3 regions of the Streptomyces sp. NPDC050549 genome follow, and region 1 is predicted to be linked to each of the others. Evidence: riboswitches for the same ligand, from Rfam matches in the RefSeq annotation. Region 1 holds a riboswitch; each other region holds the start of a gene.

The links. Region 1 has a riboswitch for thiamine pyrophosphate ahead of thiO (glycine oxidase ThiO). Riboswitches for the same ligand answer to the same signal wherever they lie in the genome.
Region 2: linked by a shared signal. The riboswitch ahead of AB0I51_RS10300 (thiamine ABC transporter substrate-binding protein) and the one ahead of thiO (glycine oxidase ThiO) in region 1 are both predicted to bind thiamine pyrophosphate.
Region 3: linked by a shared signal. The riboswitch ahead of thiC (phosphomethylpyrimidine synthase ThiC) and the one ahead of thiO (glycine oxidase ThiO) in region 1 are both predicted to bind thiamine pyrophosphate.

What each region holds. Positions count from the first base shown of each region.
Region 1 is NZ_JBFAJD010000038.1:45,444-51,320, reverse strand. It holds gene pknB (Stk1 family PASTA domain-containing Ser/Thr kinase) at 1-274, opposite strand, end outside; gene AB0I51_RS38060 (thiazole synthase) at 379-1,173, opposite strand; gene thiS (sulfur carrier protein ThiS) at 1,177-1,377, opposite strand; gene thiO (glycine oxidase ThiO) at 1,374-2,546, opposite strand; TPP riboswitch at 2,544-2,655, opposite strand; gene AB0I51_RS38045 (hypothetical protein) at 2,708-3,058, shown strand; gene AB0I51_RS38040 (FAD-dependent oxidoreductase) at 3,091-4,320, shown strand; gene AB0I51_RS38035 (Rv2175c family DNA-binding protein) at 4,385-4,756, shown strand; gene thiE (thiamine phosphate synthase) at 4,874-5,530, shown strand; gene metF (methylenetetrahydrofolate reductase [NAD(P)H]) at 5,641-5,877, shown strand, end outside.
Region 2 is NZ_JBFAJD010000005.1:137,353-143,229, reverse strand. It holds gene frr (ribosome recycling factor) at 1-8, shown strand, start outside; gene AB0I51_RS10315 (phosphatidate cytidylyltransferase) at 8-1,198, shown strand; gene AB0I51_RS10310 (SRPBCC family protein) at 1,446-1,892, shown strand; gene rlmN (23S rRNA (adenine(2503)-C(2))-methyltransferase RlmN) at 1,946-3,052, shown strand; TPP riboswitch at 3,084-3,190, shown strand; gene AB0I51_RS10300 (thiamine ABC transporter substrate-binding protein) at 3,187-4,263, shown strand; gene AB0I51_RS10295 (iron ABC transporter permease) at 4,323-5,877, shown strand, end outside.
Region 3 is NZ_JBFAJD010000010.1:241,931-247,807, reverse strand. It holds gene AB0I51_RS17810 (DUF5326 family protein) at 1-93, shown strand, start outside; gene AB0I51_RS17805 (IclR family transcriptional regulator C-terminal domain-containing protein) at 397-1,200, shown strand; gene AB0I51_RS17800 (SsgA family sporulation/cell division regulator) at 1,300-1,737, shown strand; gene AB0I51_RS17795 (YibE/F family protein) at 1,929-3,431, opposite strand; TPP riboswitch at 3,503-3,692, shown strand; gene thiC (phosphomethylpyrimidine synthase ThiC) at 3,685-5,541, shown strand.

The DNA.
Region 1 (5,877 bases):
AGACGTACGCCCCCTGGGCGCCCTGGTCGAAGACCTGCACCACGTTCGGATGCGCCAGCCGCGCCACCGACTTGGCCTCGCGGATGAAACGGTCCACGAAGGAGGCGTCGGCCGCCAGCGTCGGGTGCATCACCTTGAGCGCGAGAACCCGGTCCAGGCGGGTGTCCACGGCCCGGTAGACCGTGGCCATCCCGCCGACGGCGATCCGCGCGTCGACGCGATAGCGGCCGTCGAGCAGCTGCCCGACGAGAGGGTCATGAAGGGTCGTATCCACGCAGGTGAGTGTACGAGCCGAGGCTGACAGCACCGCCTTTTCGGCCAGTTTCGGGGCGGTACTGCAGCCGAGCTGTGACGGATCGCACGCTGGGGAGCGGGAGTTCAGAACGCCGGCCGTTCGGGGTCCAGACGGGCCAGGCCGGTCGTCGGAGACGACGCCTCGGCGAAGTGCCTACGGGGGATACGCCCCGCCCGGAACGCCAGCCGCCCCGCCTCCACCGCGCTGCGCATCGCGGACGCCATCAGCACCGGCTCCTGCGCCCGCGTCACCGCCGAGGCGAGCATCACACCCGCGCACCCCAGCTCCATCGCGAACGCCGCGTCGGACGCCGTGCCCGCCCCCGCGTCCAGAATCACCGGCACGCGGGCGTGCTCGGTGATCAGCTGGAAGTTGTGCGGGTTGCGGATCCCGAGCCCGGAGCCGATCGGCGACCCCAGCGGCATGATCGCCGCGCACCCGACGTCCTCCAGCTTCCGCGCGAGGACGGGGTCGTCGTTCGTGTACGGCAGCACCGTGAAGCCGTCGTCGACCAGGGTCTCGGCGGCGTCGAGCAGCTCGATCGGGTCGGGCAGCAGGGTGCGCTCGTCCGCGATCACCTCAAGTTTGACCAGTGACGTCCCGAGCGCCTCCCGCGCCAGCCGCGCCGTCAGCACCGCCTCGCCGGCCGTGAAGCAGCCTGCGGTGTTGGGCAGCACCCGGATGCCGAGCCGTTCCAGGACGGACAGCACCGAACCGTGCACGGAAGCGTCGACGCGGCGCATCGCGACCGTCGTGAGCTCCGTCCCGGAGGCCACCAGCGCGCGCTCCAGGACGTCGAGGCTGGGCGCGCCCCCGGTGCCCATGATCAACCGGGACGTGAAGGACGTACCACCGAGGACGAAGGGGTCGTCGGCCATGGGTCAGCCTCCTTGGACGGCGGTGAGGACCTCGACGCGGTCCCCCTCGGAGAGGGAGGTCGAGGGCCACTGCGCGCGCGGGACGACGGTTTCGTTGAGGGCGGCGGCCACCCCGGAGGGCGACGGGGCCAGGGTGCGCACGAGGGCGTCGAGAGCGGTGCCGGGAGCGATCTCCCGGGGCTCTCCGTTGACGGAGACGTTCATGCGGGCTGCTCCACGAGTGCCGTGCGTTCTCTGCGGGCGAACCGCTTCGGGGTGAACGGGCTTGCCTCGTCCGGGAGTTCACCGGTGGCCAGCGCGTGCGCGAGGGCGTCACCGGTGACCGGCGTGAGCAGTACGCCGTTGCGGTAGTGCCCGGTGGCCAGCAGCAGCCCCGGGAGTGTGGTCGGGCCGAGCAGGGGCGCGTTGTCGGGGGAGCCGGGGCGCAGGCCTGCCCGGGTCTCGGTGAGCGGCAGTTCGGTGATCCCGGGGACCAACTCGTGGGCGTCGCGCAGCAGTTCGTAGACGCCGCCCGCGGTCACCGTGGTGTCCCAGCCCAGTTCCTCGCTGGTCGCGCCGACGACCAGCTCGCCGTTCTCGCGCGGCACCAGGTAGACGTGGCTGCCGCGCACCACGGCCCGCACGGTCCGGCTCAGGAACGGCGCGTACCGCTCCGGCACGGTCAGCCGCAGCACCTGCCCCTTCACGGGCCGTACGGGCGGCAGGACGTCGTCGGGGACCCCGGCCAGCCGCCCGCTGAGGCTGCCGCCGGCGAGCACCACCTGGTCCGCGCCCAGCGCTTCCCCCTCACGCGTGACGACCCCTGTGGCGCGGTCCCGCCCGACCGTGAGCCGCTCGGCCCACGTCCGGTGGAAGGCGACCCCGGCGCGCTCACAGGCGGCCACCAGCGCCCGCGCCAGCCGCCGCGGGTCGACCTGGTGGTCCCCGTCGACCCGGAGCCCCCCGCGCACACCCGGCGCGAGCATCGGCTCCAGGCGCCGGCACTCGCGCCCGGAGAGCCACTCGGAGTCCAGGCCCGACTGCTGCTGCAGGGCGTGCAGTTCACGCAGATGGGCGCGGTCGTCGGCGTCCAGGGCGACGGCGAGGGTGCCGCAGCGCCGGTAGCCGAGGTCGAGGCCGGTGAGGTCGGTCAGCTCGGCGGCGAAGTCCGGGTAGCGGTGCGCCGAGGCCAGGTTGAGGGCGAGCAGGGTCTGCTCGCCGTAGTGCAGTTCCGTTACGGCGGCCAGCATCCCGGCGGCCACCTGGGCGGCCCCGCCGCCCGGCTCGGGGTCCACGACGGCGGTGGCCAACCCGCGTTGCGCGGCCCGCCAGGCCGTGACCAGGCCGATGATCCCGCCCCCGACGACGAGGACGTCTGACGTACGTGTAGGCATGGGCGTCCAGCCCCTCCCTTCGCCGGCATGACCCGGATCAGGTTCGTACGGTCGGAGGCCGCCAGCCTCCCTCTCAGCCCAGTGCGTCCGGACTCCCGCGAGTGCTTGTACGTTGGCCACCCTAGCCCGTACCCCATGTCCCAGTAAGGGAGCCTCCGTCCATGGCCCGCTCGCTCGACGGTCTCGTCCTCGCCCCCGTCGCGGACCAGGCACCGGGTCAGGTCGGCACCCGCACCCGGTTCGCGTACCACGAGAAGGACGGCGAGATCTGGGCCGAGTACGCGGGCGGCGACGTCGTACGCGGGCATCTCGTCGGCACGCGCGCGGGGGACCGTCTCGACTTCCGGTACGTGCAGCTGAAGACGGACGGGACGACGTCCTCAGGGCACTGCGTGTCCGAAGTCGTCGAGCTGTCCGACGGCCGCATCCGCCTCGACGAGACGTGGGAGTGGGAGTCGCAGTTGGGCAGCGGGACGAGTGTTGTGGAACAGGTCACTGAACGCGCCCCCTGACTGACGTTTTGTCAGGTGTCTATGGTGATCGGATGAGCGAGCAGACGCGGGGACAGGACGCGGGAGCGGGACGGCGCGTGGTCGTCGTCGGGGCGGGCATGGCCGGGGTGCAGACCGCGGTCGCCCTGCGCGAACAGGGCTTCACCGGCAGCATCACCCTTCTCGGCGCCGAACCCCATCAGCCCTACGACCGGCCGCCGCTGTCCAAGGCCGTCCTGCTCGGCAAGGCCGAGGGCTCCGCCTTCGACGTCGACTTCGAGGCACTCGGCATCGAACTCCGGCTCGGGCGAGAGGTGTCGGGCCTGCGCCCCGGAGACCACGAACTGGACACCGCCGAGGGCCCGGTGCCCTACGACGTCCTCGTCCTCGCCACCGGTGCCGAACCGATCCGGCTCCCGGGCGCCGACGGCATTCCCGGGGTGCATCTGCTGCGCACCCTGGACGACGCCGAGCGGCTGCGGCCGGTGCTCACCCGGCAGCACGACGTCGTGGTCGTGGGCGCCGGCTGGATCGGCGCGGAGTTCGCCACCGCCGCGCGCGAGGCGGGCTGCGCGGTGACCGTCGTGGAAGCCGCCGACCGGCCGCTCGCCGGCGCGCTGCCCGCCGAGGTGGCCGCGCCGATGGCCGCCTGGTACGCGGACGCCGGTGCCGTGCTGCGCACGCACACGCGCGTGGAGCGCGTCGAACCCGGCGCCGTGGTCCTCGACGACGGCACCCGGCTGCCCGCGGGCGCCGTCGTGGTCGGCATCGGCGCCCGCCCCGCCACCGGCTGGCTCGCGGACTCCGGCGTCGAGCTGGGCGTCCACCGCGAGGTCGTGGCCGACGACCGGCTGCGCACCTCGGTGCCGGACGCCTACGCGGTCGGCGACTGCGCCTCCTTCCCTTCGGGAAGGTACGGCGAGCGACTTCTCGTCCACCACTGGGACAACGCCCTCCAGGGCCCGCGCACGGTCGCCGCGAACATCGTCGGCCAGACCCCGGCGGTCTACGACCCGGTGCCCTACTTCTGGTCCGAGCAGTTCGGCCGCTTCGTCCAGTACGTCGGCCATCACGCGTCCGCCGACACGATCCTGTGGCGCGGCGACCCGGCCACCCCGGCCTGGACCGTCTGCTGGCTGCGCGAGGACCGCCTGGTGGCCCTTCTCGCGGTCGGCCGCCCCCGTGACCTGGCCCAGGGCCGCCGTCTGATCGAGTCGGGCACCCCGATGAATCCCGGGCCGCTGGCGGACCCTTCTCTGCCGATGAAAGCCGCTATCGCCTAGTTCGTGACCCCGGGTCGGACCGGCCCGACTTCCGACTGTCGGTCCGGGATGGCACGCTGTTTGCGTGACCGAGATTGACGCAAAGATTGATGCTCTCGTCCCCGCCTGGCTCACGCTGCCCGACATCGCAGAGATGCTCGATGTCGAGGTGACACGCGTGCGGCAGCTGGTCAAGGACGGCCAAGTCATCGCCGTACGCCGTGGTGAGAACCGCGCGCTGCACGTCCCCGCCGCCTTCATCGACGGGGCCGAGCAGAAGGTCGTCAAGGGCCTCGCGGGGACCCTGACGCTCCTGCGGGACGACGGCTTCTCCGACGAAGAGATGCTGGAGTGGCTCTTCACCCCCGACCCCAGCCTGCCCGGCACCCCCGCGCAGGCCCTGAGCGAGAATCGCGGCACGGAGGTGAAGCGCCGCGCCCAGGCGCTCGCCGTCTGACCCGGACGACCGGCCGACCCGGACGACCGACCGGTGTACGGGCCGCGGCGCGCCCGCCCGCGGCCCGTACACCGCACCACCGCGCAACGACGACGAACGACAACGGGGGACACACGCATGCCCGACACCGCAGCCGCCGTACGCGCGGAACTCGCCGACGCCCGGGTCTACCTCTGCACGGACGCCCGCAGCCGCCAGGGCGACCTCGCGGAGTTCCTGGACGCGGTCCTGGCCGGCGGGGTCGACATCGTGCAGCTGCGAGACAAGGGCATGGAGGCCGCCGAGGAGCTGGAGCACCTCCAGGTGTTCGCCGACGCCTGCGCCCGGCACGGGCGACTGCTCGCGGTCAACGACCGCGCGGACGTCGCCCACGCCGCCGGTGCCGAGGTACTGCACCTGGGCCAGGGCGACCTCCCGGTCCCCGCGGCCCGCGCGATTCTCGGCGACGACGTCCTGATCGGCCGCTCCACGCACGCGGAGGCGGAGGCCGCCGCGGCCGCCGTCCAGGAGGGCGTGGACTACTTCTGCGCGGGCCCCTGCTGGCCGACCCCCACCAAGCCCGGCCGCCACGCCCCCGGCCTCGACCTGGTCCGGTACACGGCCGCCCTGGGCACCGACCGCCCCTGGTTCGCCATCGGCGGCATCGACCTCGGCAACCTCGACGAGGTGCTCGAAGCGGGCGCCCGCCGGGTCGTCGTCGTACGGGCGATCACGGAGGCCGGCGACCCGGGCGCGGCGGCGGCCGAGTTCGCGAAGCGGCTGCGGCAGCTCTGAGAGCCGTCCGGGTGTCGCGCTTTTGTCCGGTGGGTGGACAAGGGGACGACAAATCGGGCAAATTTCCGGTTCCGGTTGGGTGACCGCCGTCCCCTGACTAACCTGCGGGTATGGCCTTCGGAATCGCATCCACCAGGACTGATCGCGCACGGAAGGTGCGTGACATGCTCGCGACCGGGAAGAACACGTACTCGTTCGAGTTCTCCGCGCCGAAGACCCCCAAGGGTGAGCGAAGCCTGTGGAGCGCGCTGCGGAGGGTCGAGGCGGTCGCCCCCGACTTCGTCTCCGTGACCTACGGCGCCGGCGGTTCGACCCGCGCGGGCACCGTCAAGGAGACCGAGCAGATC
Region 2 (5,877 bases), on a different contig from region 1:
AGGTCTGATGAACGACTCTTCCTGGGGGGCACCGCCACAAGCCGGGTACTGGGGGCCGTCCGACCAGGGGCCTGTCCAGGGGGCTGCCCCGGCGGGTCCCACGTACGATGCGCCTGAGGCGCAGCAGACTCGCCCCATGCCCATCGTGCCCGACGAGCCCGCATACGGCGGACACCAGGATGACGACCGGGGGGCCGCTCGGCTGAGCGGCCCCTTGTTCCGCGACGAGACGCAGCAGCCGCCGTACGACGTACGGCAGTCGCCGTCGTACGAGCCGCGGACGCAGCCCTCTGACACGTCGCAGGCGCAGCCCTACGGGGCGGTGCCGCAGAATCCGGAGCCCATGCCCGACGCCCCGCCACCGGCGCCCGCCCCGCAGAAGAAGAGCGCGGGCCGGGACCTGAGTGCGGCCATAGGGGTCGGCGTCGGACTCGGTGCGGTGATCATCGCGTCCCTGTTCGTCGTCAAGGCCGTGTTCGTCGGCGTGATAGCGGTGGCCGTGGTCGTGGGCCTGTGGGAGCTGACCTCGCGGCTGCAGGAGCGCAAGGGCATCAAGGCGCCCCTCGTGCCCCTCGCGGTCGGCGGGGCCGCGATGGTCGTCGCCGGTTACGTCCGGGGCCCCGAGGGCGCCTGGGTCGCCATGGCGCTCACGGCGCTCGCCGTCCTCGTATGGCGGATGACGGAACCGCCGGAGGGCTACCTCAGGGACGTCACGGCGGGTGTCTTCGCGGCGTTCTACGTGCCGTTCCTGGCCACGTTCGTCGCCCTGATGCTCACCGCGGACGACGGCGCCTGGCGGGTCCTGACGTTCCTGCTGCTGACGGTCGTCAGCGACACCGGGGCGTACGCCATCGGCTGGCGCTTCGGCAAGCACAAGCTCGCGCCGCGCATCAGCCCCGGAAAGACCCGCGAGGGCCTGTTCGGGGCGGTCTCCTTCGCGATGGTGGCGGGCGCGCTGTGCATGCAGTTCCTGATCGACGACGGCAGCTGGTGGCAGGGGCTCGTCCTGGGCCTCGCGGTCGCGGCCAGCGCCACGCTGGGCGACCTCGGCGAGTCCATGATCAAGCGGGACCTCGGCATCAAGGACATGGGCACGCTGCTGCCGGGCCACGGCGGCATCATGGACCGGTTGGACTCCTTGCTGCCGACTGCGCCGGTCGTGTGGTTGATGTTCGTGCTGTTCGTTGGGGCAGGGTGAGGGCCGCGGTGCCGCGCCGCGGTAGCGGCAAATAGATACGGCATGGACCGGTCGGACTCCTTGCTGCCGACGGCTCCGGTGGTGTGGCTGCTGACGGTGTTGTTCGTCGGGTCCGCCTGACGATCGGCGTACGACATTACGGGCGCCCCCGTTCCGTGGAGGACTCCTCTGTGGCACGGGGACGCCCGGTCGTACGATTTCGGTACAAGCCCTGAAAAAGGGACCGCCCTCAAAGAAGGAGGGCATCATGTCCGCCTTCCATGAAGAGTTCGACGTGGACTGCCGTCCCGAGGACGCCTGGGCGTACGTCATCGACCCGTCCCACCTCCCCGAGTGGCAGGAGAGCGCGGTGTCCGCGGAACAGCTCGACGACCGGCCCTTCGGCCTCGGCTCCCGGGTCCGCGTCACCCGGCACGTGGGTCGCCGTGACATGGCGATGACCATGGAGTGCACCGAGTTCCTGCCGCCGCGTGCCTGGACCGTGCGCGGGATCGACGGCCCCATCAGGGGCAACTTCCGCGGCGAGATCTCACCCGTCGACGACGGACGCCGTACCCGGGTGACGATGGGCCTCGACTTCGAGGGACACGGCATGGGCAAGGTCCTGCTGCCCCTCGTCGTCCGCCCCCAGGTCCGACGCGAGATGCCCCACAACGAGAAGCTCCTGAGGGAGCACCTGGAGCACATCGGCTGAAGCTGATCACCGTAAACGGATCACGGTAAACGATCTGCGACACTGGTACAGCCATGCCTAAGCCCGGAGAACTCACATTCGTCGCCCCCCGCGGAGCCCAGAAGCCGCCGCGGCACCTTGCCGATCTCACGCCCGCCGAGCGCAAGGAAGCCGTCGCCGCGGTCGGGGAGAAGCCCTTTCGCGCCAAGCAGCTCTCGCAGCACTACTTCGCGCGCCTCGCGCACGACCCGGCGGAGTGGACCGACATCCCCGCCGGTTCGCGCGCAAAGCTGCAGGAGGCGCTGCTCCCCGAGCTGATGACGGTCGTACGGCACCTGTCGACCGACCAGGACACCACCCGCAAGACGCTGTGGCGGCTGTTCGACGGGACGCTCGTCGAGTCCGTGCTGATGCGGTACCCGGACCGGGTCACCATGTGCATCAGTTCGCAGGCGGGCTGCGGGATGAACTGCCCGTTCTGCGCGACCGGTCAGGCCGGTCTGGACCGCAATCTGTCCACCGGTGAGATCGTGCACCAGATCGTGGACGGCATGCGCGCGCTGCGGGACGGCGAGATTCCCGGCGGGCCCGCGCGGCTCTCGAACATCGTCTTCATGGGCATGGGCGAGCCCCTCGCCAACTACAAGAGGGTCGTCCAGTCCATCCGCGCCCTCACCGACCCCGAGCCGGACGGTCTCGGTCTCTCGCAGCGAGGGATCACCGTCTCGACGGTCGGACTGGTCCCGGCGATCCACCGCTTCTCCGACGAGGGCTTCAAGTGCCGGCTCGCGATCTCGCTGCACGCGCCCGACGACGACCTGCGCGACACCCTGGTCCCCGTGAACACGCGCTGGAAGGTGCGTGAGGTGCTCGACGCGGGCTGGGAGTACGCGGCGAAGTCGGGGCGCCGGCTGTCCATCGAGTACGCGCTGATCCGGGACATCAACGACCAGGCGTGGCGCGGCGACCGCCTCGGCCGGCTCCTCAAGGGCAAGCCCGTGCACGTCAATCTGATCCCGCTGAACCCGACGCCGGGCTCCAAGTGGACGGCCTCCCGCCCCGAGGACGAGAAGGCGTTCGTCGAGGCCATCGCGGCCCATGGGGTGCCGGTCACCGTCCGGGACACCCGTGGCCAGGAGATCGACGGAGCGTGCGGCCAGCTCGCGGCCACCGAGAGGTAATCTTCACCCGTACCACCTGTACGTACACCTTCATATCCGACAGGGGAGCGCGCAGCGCTGAGAGTGCGGCAATCGGGCCGCAGACCCTCTGAACCTCGCCCAGGTCATTCTGGGTAGGAAGTTCGGTCATCACCGTGAACACCAAGAAGTACTGTGCTGTCCTCGTCGGCCTCGGCCTGGTCACGCTCTCCGCGTGCGGGTCGGGGTCGGACCAGGGCAGTGGCTCCGGCTCCAAGACCGTCACCCTCGTCAGCCACGACTCGTGGGCCGTCTCGAAGAGCGTCCTCAAGGACTTCGAGAAGCAGTCCGGCTACACCGTCAAGGTTCTCAAGGACGGCGATGCGGGCCAGGCCGTCAACAAGGCGATCCTGACCAAGGACAACCCCCAGGGCGACGTCTTCTTCGGCGTCGACAACACCCTGCTCTCCCGGGCACTCGACAACGGCCTCTTCCAGTCCTACGACGCGAAGGGCTCCGCCACCGTCAAGCCCGCGTACCGCGTCGACGAGACCAAGCACCGCGTCACACCCATCGACACCGGCGACATCTGCGTCAACTACGACAAGGCCTACTTCGGCAAGCACAAGCTGACCCCGCCGACCTCCTTCGCCGACCTCGTGAAGCCCGAGTACAAGAACCTCCTCGTCACCGAGAACGCGGCCACCTCCTCACCCGGCCTCGGCTTCCTGCTCGGCAGCGCGGCCCAGTTCGGCGACGACGGGTGGCAGGCCTACTGGAAGAAGCTCAAGGCGAACGGCGTGAAGGTCGTCGACGGCTGGGAGCAGGCCTACGACCAGGAGTTCTCCGGTTCGGCCGGCGGGAGGAAGGCGGGTGGCGACCGGCCTCTCGTCGTCTCGTACGCTTCCTCGCCGCCCGCCGAGGTCATCTACGGCGATCCGAAGCCGACCACCGCGCCCACCGGGGTGTCGTACGGCACCTGCTTCCGCCAGACCGAGTACGCGGGACTGCTCAGCAATGCCAGGAACACCAAGGGCGGCAAGGCCTTCATCGACTTCCTCCTCACCAAGAAGTTCCAGGAGGACATGCCGCTCAACATGTTCGTCTACCCGGTGATCGAGGGTGCGACCGTGCCGGCCGAGTTCACGAAGTACGGTCCGCAGGCCAAGGACCCCGAGACCATGGCCCCCGCGAAGATCGCCGCCGACCGCGACCAGTGGGTCAAGTCGTGGACCTCGCTCGTACTGAAGTAGCGGAAGCGGCACCGCGCAAGCCCCTCAGGAACAGGGGCGACGCGACGCGGCTCGGACTCATGGCCGTGCCCGTCGCGTTCTTCGCGGTGTTCTTCGCCTACCCCGTCGCCGCGATCGTCGGGCGCGGTCTCAAGGTGGACGGCGCCTGGCAGTGGGGCCGGATCGGGGACGTGCTGGCGCAGTCCGACATCCGGCACGTCCTGTGGTTCACCACCTGGCAGGCGCTCGCCTCGACCGCGCTCACGCTGCTGATCGCGCTCCCCGGCGCGTATGTCTTCGCGCGCTTCGACTTCCCGGGCCGGCAGGTGCTGCGGGCCGTCGTGACCGTCCCCTTCGTGCTGCCCACGGTCGTCGTCGGTACGGCCTTCCTCGCGCTCGTCGGCCGGGGCGGACTCCTCGACGACCTGTGGGGCGTACGGCTGGACACCACCGTGTGGGCCATCCTGCTCGCGCACGTCTTCTTCAACTACGCGGTGGTCGTACGGACGGTGGGCGGCCTGTGGGCACAGCTCGACCCGCGGCAGGAGGAGGCCGCGCGGATGCTCGGCGCCTCCCGGCTGCGGGCCTGGCGCAAGGTGACGCTGCCCGCGCTCGCGCCCGCCGTGGCCGCCGCCGCGCTGATGGTCTTCCTCTTCACCTTCACCTCCTTCGGCGTGGTGCAGATCCTCGGCGGCCCGACCTTCTCGACCCTCGAAGTGGAGATCTACCGCCAGACCTCCGAGGTCTTCGACCTGTCGACGGCGGCCGTGCTGACGATCGTCCAGTTCGTCGCGGTGGGCGCGATCCTCGCCGTCCACGCCTGGACGGTACGGCGCCGGGAGACGGCCCTGCGGCTCGTGGACCCGGCGGTGACCGCACGGCGCCCGCGCGGGGCCGGCCAGTGGTCCCTGCTCGCCGGAGTGCTGGTCTCCGTCCTCCTGCTGCTGGTGCTGCCGCTCGCCGTGCTGGTGCAACGGTCGCTCGACTCACCGGACTTCGGCTACTACCGGGCGCTGACCCACGACGACGGCGGCACCTTCCTGGTCCCGCCGATCGCCGCGATCGGCAACTCGCTGGAGTACGCCGTCGCCGCCACCGCGATCGCCGTGGTGATCGGGGGGTTCGCCGCCGCGGCGCTGACCCGGCGCGACGCGGGGAAGCTGGTGCGGGGGTTCGACGCGCTGCTGATGCTGCCGCTCGGGGTGTCGGCGGTGACCGTCGGCTTCGGGTTTCTGATCTCGCTCGACAAACCCCCGCTGGATCTGCGGAGTTCATGGATCCTGGTGCCGCTCGCGCAGGCGCTGGTGGGCGTCCCCTTCGTCGTACGGACGATGCTGCCCGTGCTGCGGGCGGTGGACGGGCGGCTGAGGGAAGCGGCGGCCGTGCTCGGGGCCTCGCCCTGGCGGGTGTGGCGTGAGGTCGATCTGCCGCTGGTGCGGCGGGCGTTGCTGATCGCCGCCGGATTCGCGTTCGCGGTGTCGCTGGGGGAGTTCGGGGCGACCGTGTTCATCGCGCGGCCCGACAACCCGACGCTGCCGGTCGCGGTGGCCCGGCTGCTGTCCCGGCCCGGTGACCTCAACTACGGCCAGGCGATGGCCCTTTCGACGATTCTGATGGCGGTGTGCGCGGTGGCCC
Region 3 (5,877 bases), on a different contig from region 1:
TTCAAGGCGCTGGTCTTCGTGGCGCTGGTCGGCGGACTGATCTATGTCGTGCGGAAGTTCACGGCCGGTTCCTCTTCACGCAGTGACTGGTGAGGCCCTGCTGGGCAACCGGTGATCGGTAACAGGAATCACCGGTTCCCTCGGGCGAGGGAAGTTTTCCGGACGGGCCGTCTGCGGGCGGTGGCGGGCGGTTACAGTCCGGAATTCGACGCGGGGACGAACCCCGCGGGCGGCGCACCCCCTCCCCGTGTTCCCCGCACGGGCTGCCCCCTCGCGCTCCGGAAGTGACCCTTGGCCACGGTTGACACCGCACCCGTAGAACCGCACGCACCTTCTACCCAGCCCGGCCCGCCGACCTGGCCGAGTTCAGTGGCGATCCCCGCACAGCTGCGTCCCGTGGCGGCCCCGCCGCGACAGCGCTCCGCGACAGCCACCGAGCAGCAGCCCCAGCCCGCCGCCACCCTCATCGGCTCCGTCCAGCGGGCGATGCGGCTGCTGGAGTCCGTCGCCGCGCACGAACACGGAGCCCCCGCGAAGCAGTTGGCCCGCGAGACCGGCCTCGCGCTTCCCACGGCGTACCACCTGCTGCGCACTCTCGTGTACGAGGGCTATCTCCGCCGGGACAGAGGGCTGTTCTTCCTCGGCGAAGCGGCCGCGAGGCTGAGCAGCAGCGGAGCGCAGGAGAAACGTCGCAGCACGCTTGTGGACGCGCTGGCGGCCTGGCGGGATTTGATCGGTGTGCCGGTCTACTACGCGATGTACCGCGACGGCGAGATCGAGGTCATGTGCGTCTCCGACAGCCCCGGCAACCCGGCGGTCGAGGAGTGGGCCGACTTCCGTGAGACGGGACACGCGCACGCGATCGGCCAGTGTCTGCTGGCCCAATTGGACGAGGACGCCCGGCGCGACCACCTCGACCGCTATCCCGCGCAGTCCCTCACGCCGTACACCGTGCGGGACGGTCACTCCCTGCTGCGGCGCCTGGATCGGATGCGGCGGATGGAGCTGGTGGTGGAACGTCAGGAGTACGCGCTGGGGACGGTCTGCGCGGCGATTCCGATCACGCTCGGCAGCACGGCCGCCACGATGGCCATTTCTCTCCCCTTGCATCAGGCTGACCGTCTGCCGGCCGCCGCCCGGGCGTTGCAGGCCGAGGTCGGCAGGCTGCTGGGGTCGCTCGCGCTCTCTATCAGTATCTGAAAACTTACTCCTTGTGATCTGTTGTGTACGTTCAGCAATATTCCTTCAGTGTCACGGGGATCATTCCCAGCCAGTCGGCGGCAATTGACGGGATAGGCGATGCGCGAGTCCGTACAGGCAGAGGTCATGATGAGCTTCCTCGTCTCCGAGGAGCTCTCCTTCCGTATCCCGGTCGAACTGGGCTACGAGGCGTGCGATCCGTACGCCGTACGGCTGACCTTCCATTTGCCGGGCGATGCCCCGGTGACCTGGGCCTTCGGCCGGGAGCTGCTGATCGACGGGGTGGGCCGGGCGTCCGGGGACGGTGACGTCCGGATCGAGCCCGTCGATCCCGAGACGCTGGGCGAAGTGCTGATCAGGCTTCAGGTGGGCGGCGACCAGGCGCTGTTCCGCACCGGTGCGGCCCCGCTCGTGGCGTTCCTCGACCGCACCGACCGGCTGGTTCCGCTCGGTCAGGAGGGTGCGCTCGCGGATTTCGACGCCCACCTCGACGAGGCACTGGACCGCATCCTGGCGGAGGAGCAGAGCGCCGGCTGAAGCGTTGCCGTGGCGGCGGGGGGAGTTGGCGTAACGCTTCACCAAGGGGTCTGAAGCCCCTGGACGCATCTGTGGAGTTCTGAAAGGCCTGCGGGGCCGAGAGGTCTGGGAGCGGTCCGGGGAAGCCCGGGAGGAGCCCTGGAGTCGCAGGAACGCTTCTGCGTGGCTCCGCGCGGCGATTCCCGCCGTCCTCAGTGCTTGCGGCGCCGGCCCTTCCCGCCGCGTGCCGGCGCCGGCTTGACACCGGGTGCTGCCGTGGGCCCGGCACCGACCGCCGCCGTGGCCACTGCCGCAACCCCCGCCGGAGCCGTTTCGCGTCCCGGTCGGTCGGCCGAGACCACCAGGGCCGCGAGCGCCGTGGTGACCGGTACCGAGGCGACCAGGCCGATCGAGCCCACCAGCGTGCGTACGATCTCCTCGGCGACCAACTCGCTGTTGGCGACCGACCCCACGCTGCTCTGCGCGATGGAGAAGAGCAGCAGCAACGGCAGGGCCGCGCCCGCGTAGGCGAGGACGAGCGTGTTGACCACGGACGCGATGTGGTCGCGGCCGATCCGGATACCGGCGCGGTACAGCCCGCGCCAGCCCATCGACGGGTTGGCCTCGTGCAGCTCCCAGACCGCCGAGGTCTGCGTGACCGTCACATCGTCGAGCACCCCCAGCGAACCGATGATGACGCCGGCGAGCAGCAGACCGCTCATGTCGATCGACGGATACAGCCCGTGGATCAGGCCCGTGTTGTCGTCCGTGTTGCCGGTGAGCGCGGCCCAGCCGATGAACACCGAACCAAGGATGCCGATCAGCACCAGCGACATCAGCGTGCCGAGCACCGCCACGGACGTACGGGCCGACAGCCCGTGGCACATGTAGAGCGCGATCAGCATGATGGCACTCGATCCGACCACCGCCACGATCAGCGGGTTCGAGCCGTGCAGGATCGCGGGCAGGATGAAGAAGTTGAGGATCATGAAGCTGATGGCCAGCGCGATCAGTGCCATGACACCGCGCAGTCGGCCCACCACCACGACGGCCAGTGCGAAGATGCCGGCGAGCAGCGCCATCGGGAACTTACGGTTCACATCGGTGACCGAGTACTGCAGATCCCTGGGCGCGGAGGGCTCGTAGGCGACCACGACCTTCTCGCCCTCATGCAGTTGCCGTGACTGGTCGGGCTGGACGATCTCCGTGAACGTGCGGCCCTTGTCCTTGCCGGTGCTGACCGTGACCGTGGCCTTCTTGCAGGTGCCGCCCGCCTCCTGCTGTGCCGAGGAACCCTCGGCCGTGGAGGTGTCCCCGGTCGAGCCCCCGCCCGAGGCGTTCACCGAGGCGCAGCTGACGCTGACCACTTTGGTGACCGTCGCCTGCTGTGTCTGCCGGTCGAAGCCGACGCCGGTGCGCTTGTGCGACGGAGCGCCGCCGGGCCACAACACCACCATGCCGACCACGACCGCCACTGTGAACGGGATCAGGATCGCCGCGATGACCTTCCGAAGGTGACGGGAGACGGGGGCGGCCGGACCATGACTGTGCGAGTGGCCATGCCCACCACCCGCGCCGGAACCGTGCCCGCCGTCGCCACCGGAGCTGTGGTCGTCCCGGGACCCGGAACCATGGTCGCCTTCGGGACCGTGGCCGTGGTCATGGCCATGCGACGGCCCGGTCGGCGGGTATGAGGGCTGCTGCGTCGTGGTCACCGCCCGATCATCGCAAGAACGCCGGAGGCCCACTGTTCAGCGCGCCACATATGACGCTAGCGTGGAGGCACCTTTGCACACGCGGGAGCTCGGAGCACCGGGCTGAGAGGGCGCTGACCTCCGTCTCTGCGATGTTTCACGGGAAACGTCACCTGAAGTGAGTGATGTTTCACATGAAACATCGGCTGACGGAAGCCGCTGCGTCGACCGCCGAACCTGTTACCGGGTAATGCCGGCGTAGGGAGTAGGTCTCATGACCAACAAGGACGTACGCACGCCTGCCTTCAGCCAGGACGAACAGCCCATTCCGGGCGGGGAGTTCGCACGGGCCGAGCAGCCGACGGAGGCCGAGGAGCCTGCGGAGGCTGGGAAGTCCATCGGCTGGCACAAGGGGTATGTCGAGGGCTCGCGCCCCGATCTGCGGGTGCCGGTCCGGCAGGTGCACCTCACCAACGGGCAGTCCGTGACGCTGTACGACACCTCCGGCCCGTACACCGATCCGCTCGTCGACACCGACGTCCGCAGGGGGCTGGCGCCGCTGCGGGAGAATTGGATCATCGCCCGGGGCGACACCGAGGAGTACGCGGGCCGCCCTGTCCGCCCCGAGGACGACGGAATCAAGCACACGTCACCGCGCGGTGGACTCCGCAATCTCGATGCGGTGTTCCCGGGACGCCCGCGGCAGCCGCGCCGTGGACGTGATGGTACGGCGGTGACTCAACTCGCCTACGCGCGACGGGGCGAGATCACGCCCGAGATGGAGTTCGTGGCCGTACGGGAGAAGGTCTCGCCCGAGGTGGTCCGGGAGGAGATCGCGGCGGGGCGTGCGGTGCTGCCGGCCAACGTCAACCATCCCGAGATCGAGCCGATGATCATCGGTAAGCGGTTCCTGGTGAAGGTCAACGCCAACATCGGCAATTCCGCGGTCACTTCCTCCATCGAGGAGGAGGTCGAGAAGATGACCTGGGCGACCCGCTGGGGCGCCGACACGGTCATGGACCTGTCCACCGGCCGCAACATCCACACCACCCGCGAATGGGTCCTGCGCAACTCCCCCGTCCCCATCGGCACCGTGCCGCTCTACCAGGCACTCGAAAAGGTCGACGGCCGTGCCGAGGAGCTGACCTGGGAGATCTACAAGGACACGGTCGTCGAACAGGCCGAACAGGGCGTGGACTACATGACCGTCCACGCGGGCGTGCGGTTGCCGTTCGTACCGCTGACGGCGAACCGCAAGACGGGCATCGTCTCGCGCGGCGGCTCGATCATGGCGGCCTGGTGCCTGGCACACCACAAGGAATCGTTCCTCTACGAGAACTTCGAGGAGTTGTGCGAGATCCTCGCCGCCTACGACGTCACGTACTCGCTGGGCGACGGTCTGCGACCCGGCTCGATCGCGGACGCCAACGACGAGGCGCAGTTCGCCGAGTTGAGGACTCTCGGGGAACTCAACACGATCGCGAAGCGTTTCAACGTACAGACCATGATCGAGGGCCCGGGACATGTCCCGATGCACAAGATCAAGGAGAACATCGACCTTCAGCAGGAGATCTGCGATGAAGCTCCGTTCTATACGCTCGGCCCGCTGACGACGGACGTCGCGCCTGCGTACGACCACATCACTTCCGGCATCGGTGCCGCGATGATCGCCTGGTGGGGCACGGCCATGCTCTGCTATGTCACGCCCAAGGAGCACTTGGGCCTGCCCAATCGTGACGACGTCAAGACCGGCGTCATCACCTACAAGATCGCCGCCCACGCAGCCGACCTCGCCAAGGGGCACCCAGGTGCACAGGAGTGGGACGACGCGCTGTCCGACGCCCGCTTCGAGTTCCGCTGGGAGGACCAGTTCAACCTGGCCCTCGACCCGGTCACTGCACGGGAGTTCCACGACGAGACACTGCCGGCGGAGCCTGCCAAGACGGCGCACTTCTGCTCGATGTGCGGGCCGAAGTTCTGCTCGATGAAGATTAGCCAAAGCATCACAGCGCAGTTCGGCGGTACGGCGGCTGCAGGGGCGACGGCTGAGGAGGTCGCTGAGGGGATGTTGCAGAAGTCGAAGGAGTTCGCGGCCAGCGGGAACCGGGTGTATCTGCCCCTGGCGGACTGAGTGCCTGTGTCTGACCCCCTGATCTGGATCTTTGGGCGCGGTGGACTGGTGGCATGTCCGAGATTGCCTACTGTCGCTGTCACCAGGCTGGGTATACGGTGAGTTGTGAGGCTGAGGCGCTTTTCACCATTTGTAGTTGGTGAACAGTCTGGCCCGCATCCTCCGTCTTTCGGCCCCTTGCCCCCGGGTCACAGTGTCCATCTGACCACTCTGAGGAGGCTGGAGCCGCACCGCCGACTGCGCAGCTCCAGCCCTTCGTCCTTCTCAGCCTTTTTCGAGGCCGGGGTGTACTCCCGCTACGCCCCGCTTGGGCTGGTGAGGACGGGTCAGTGTGAG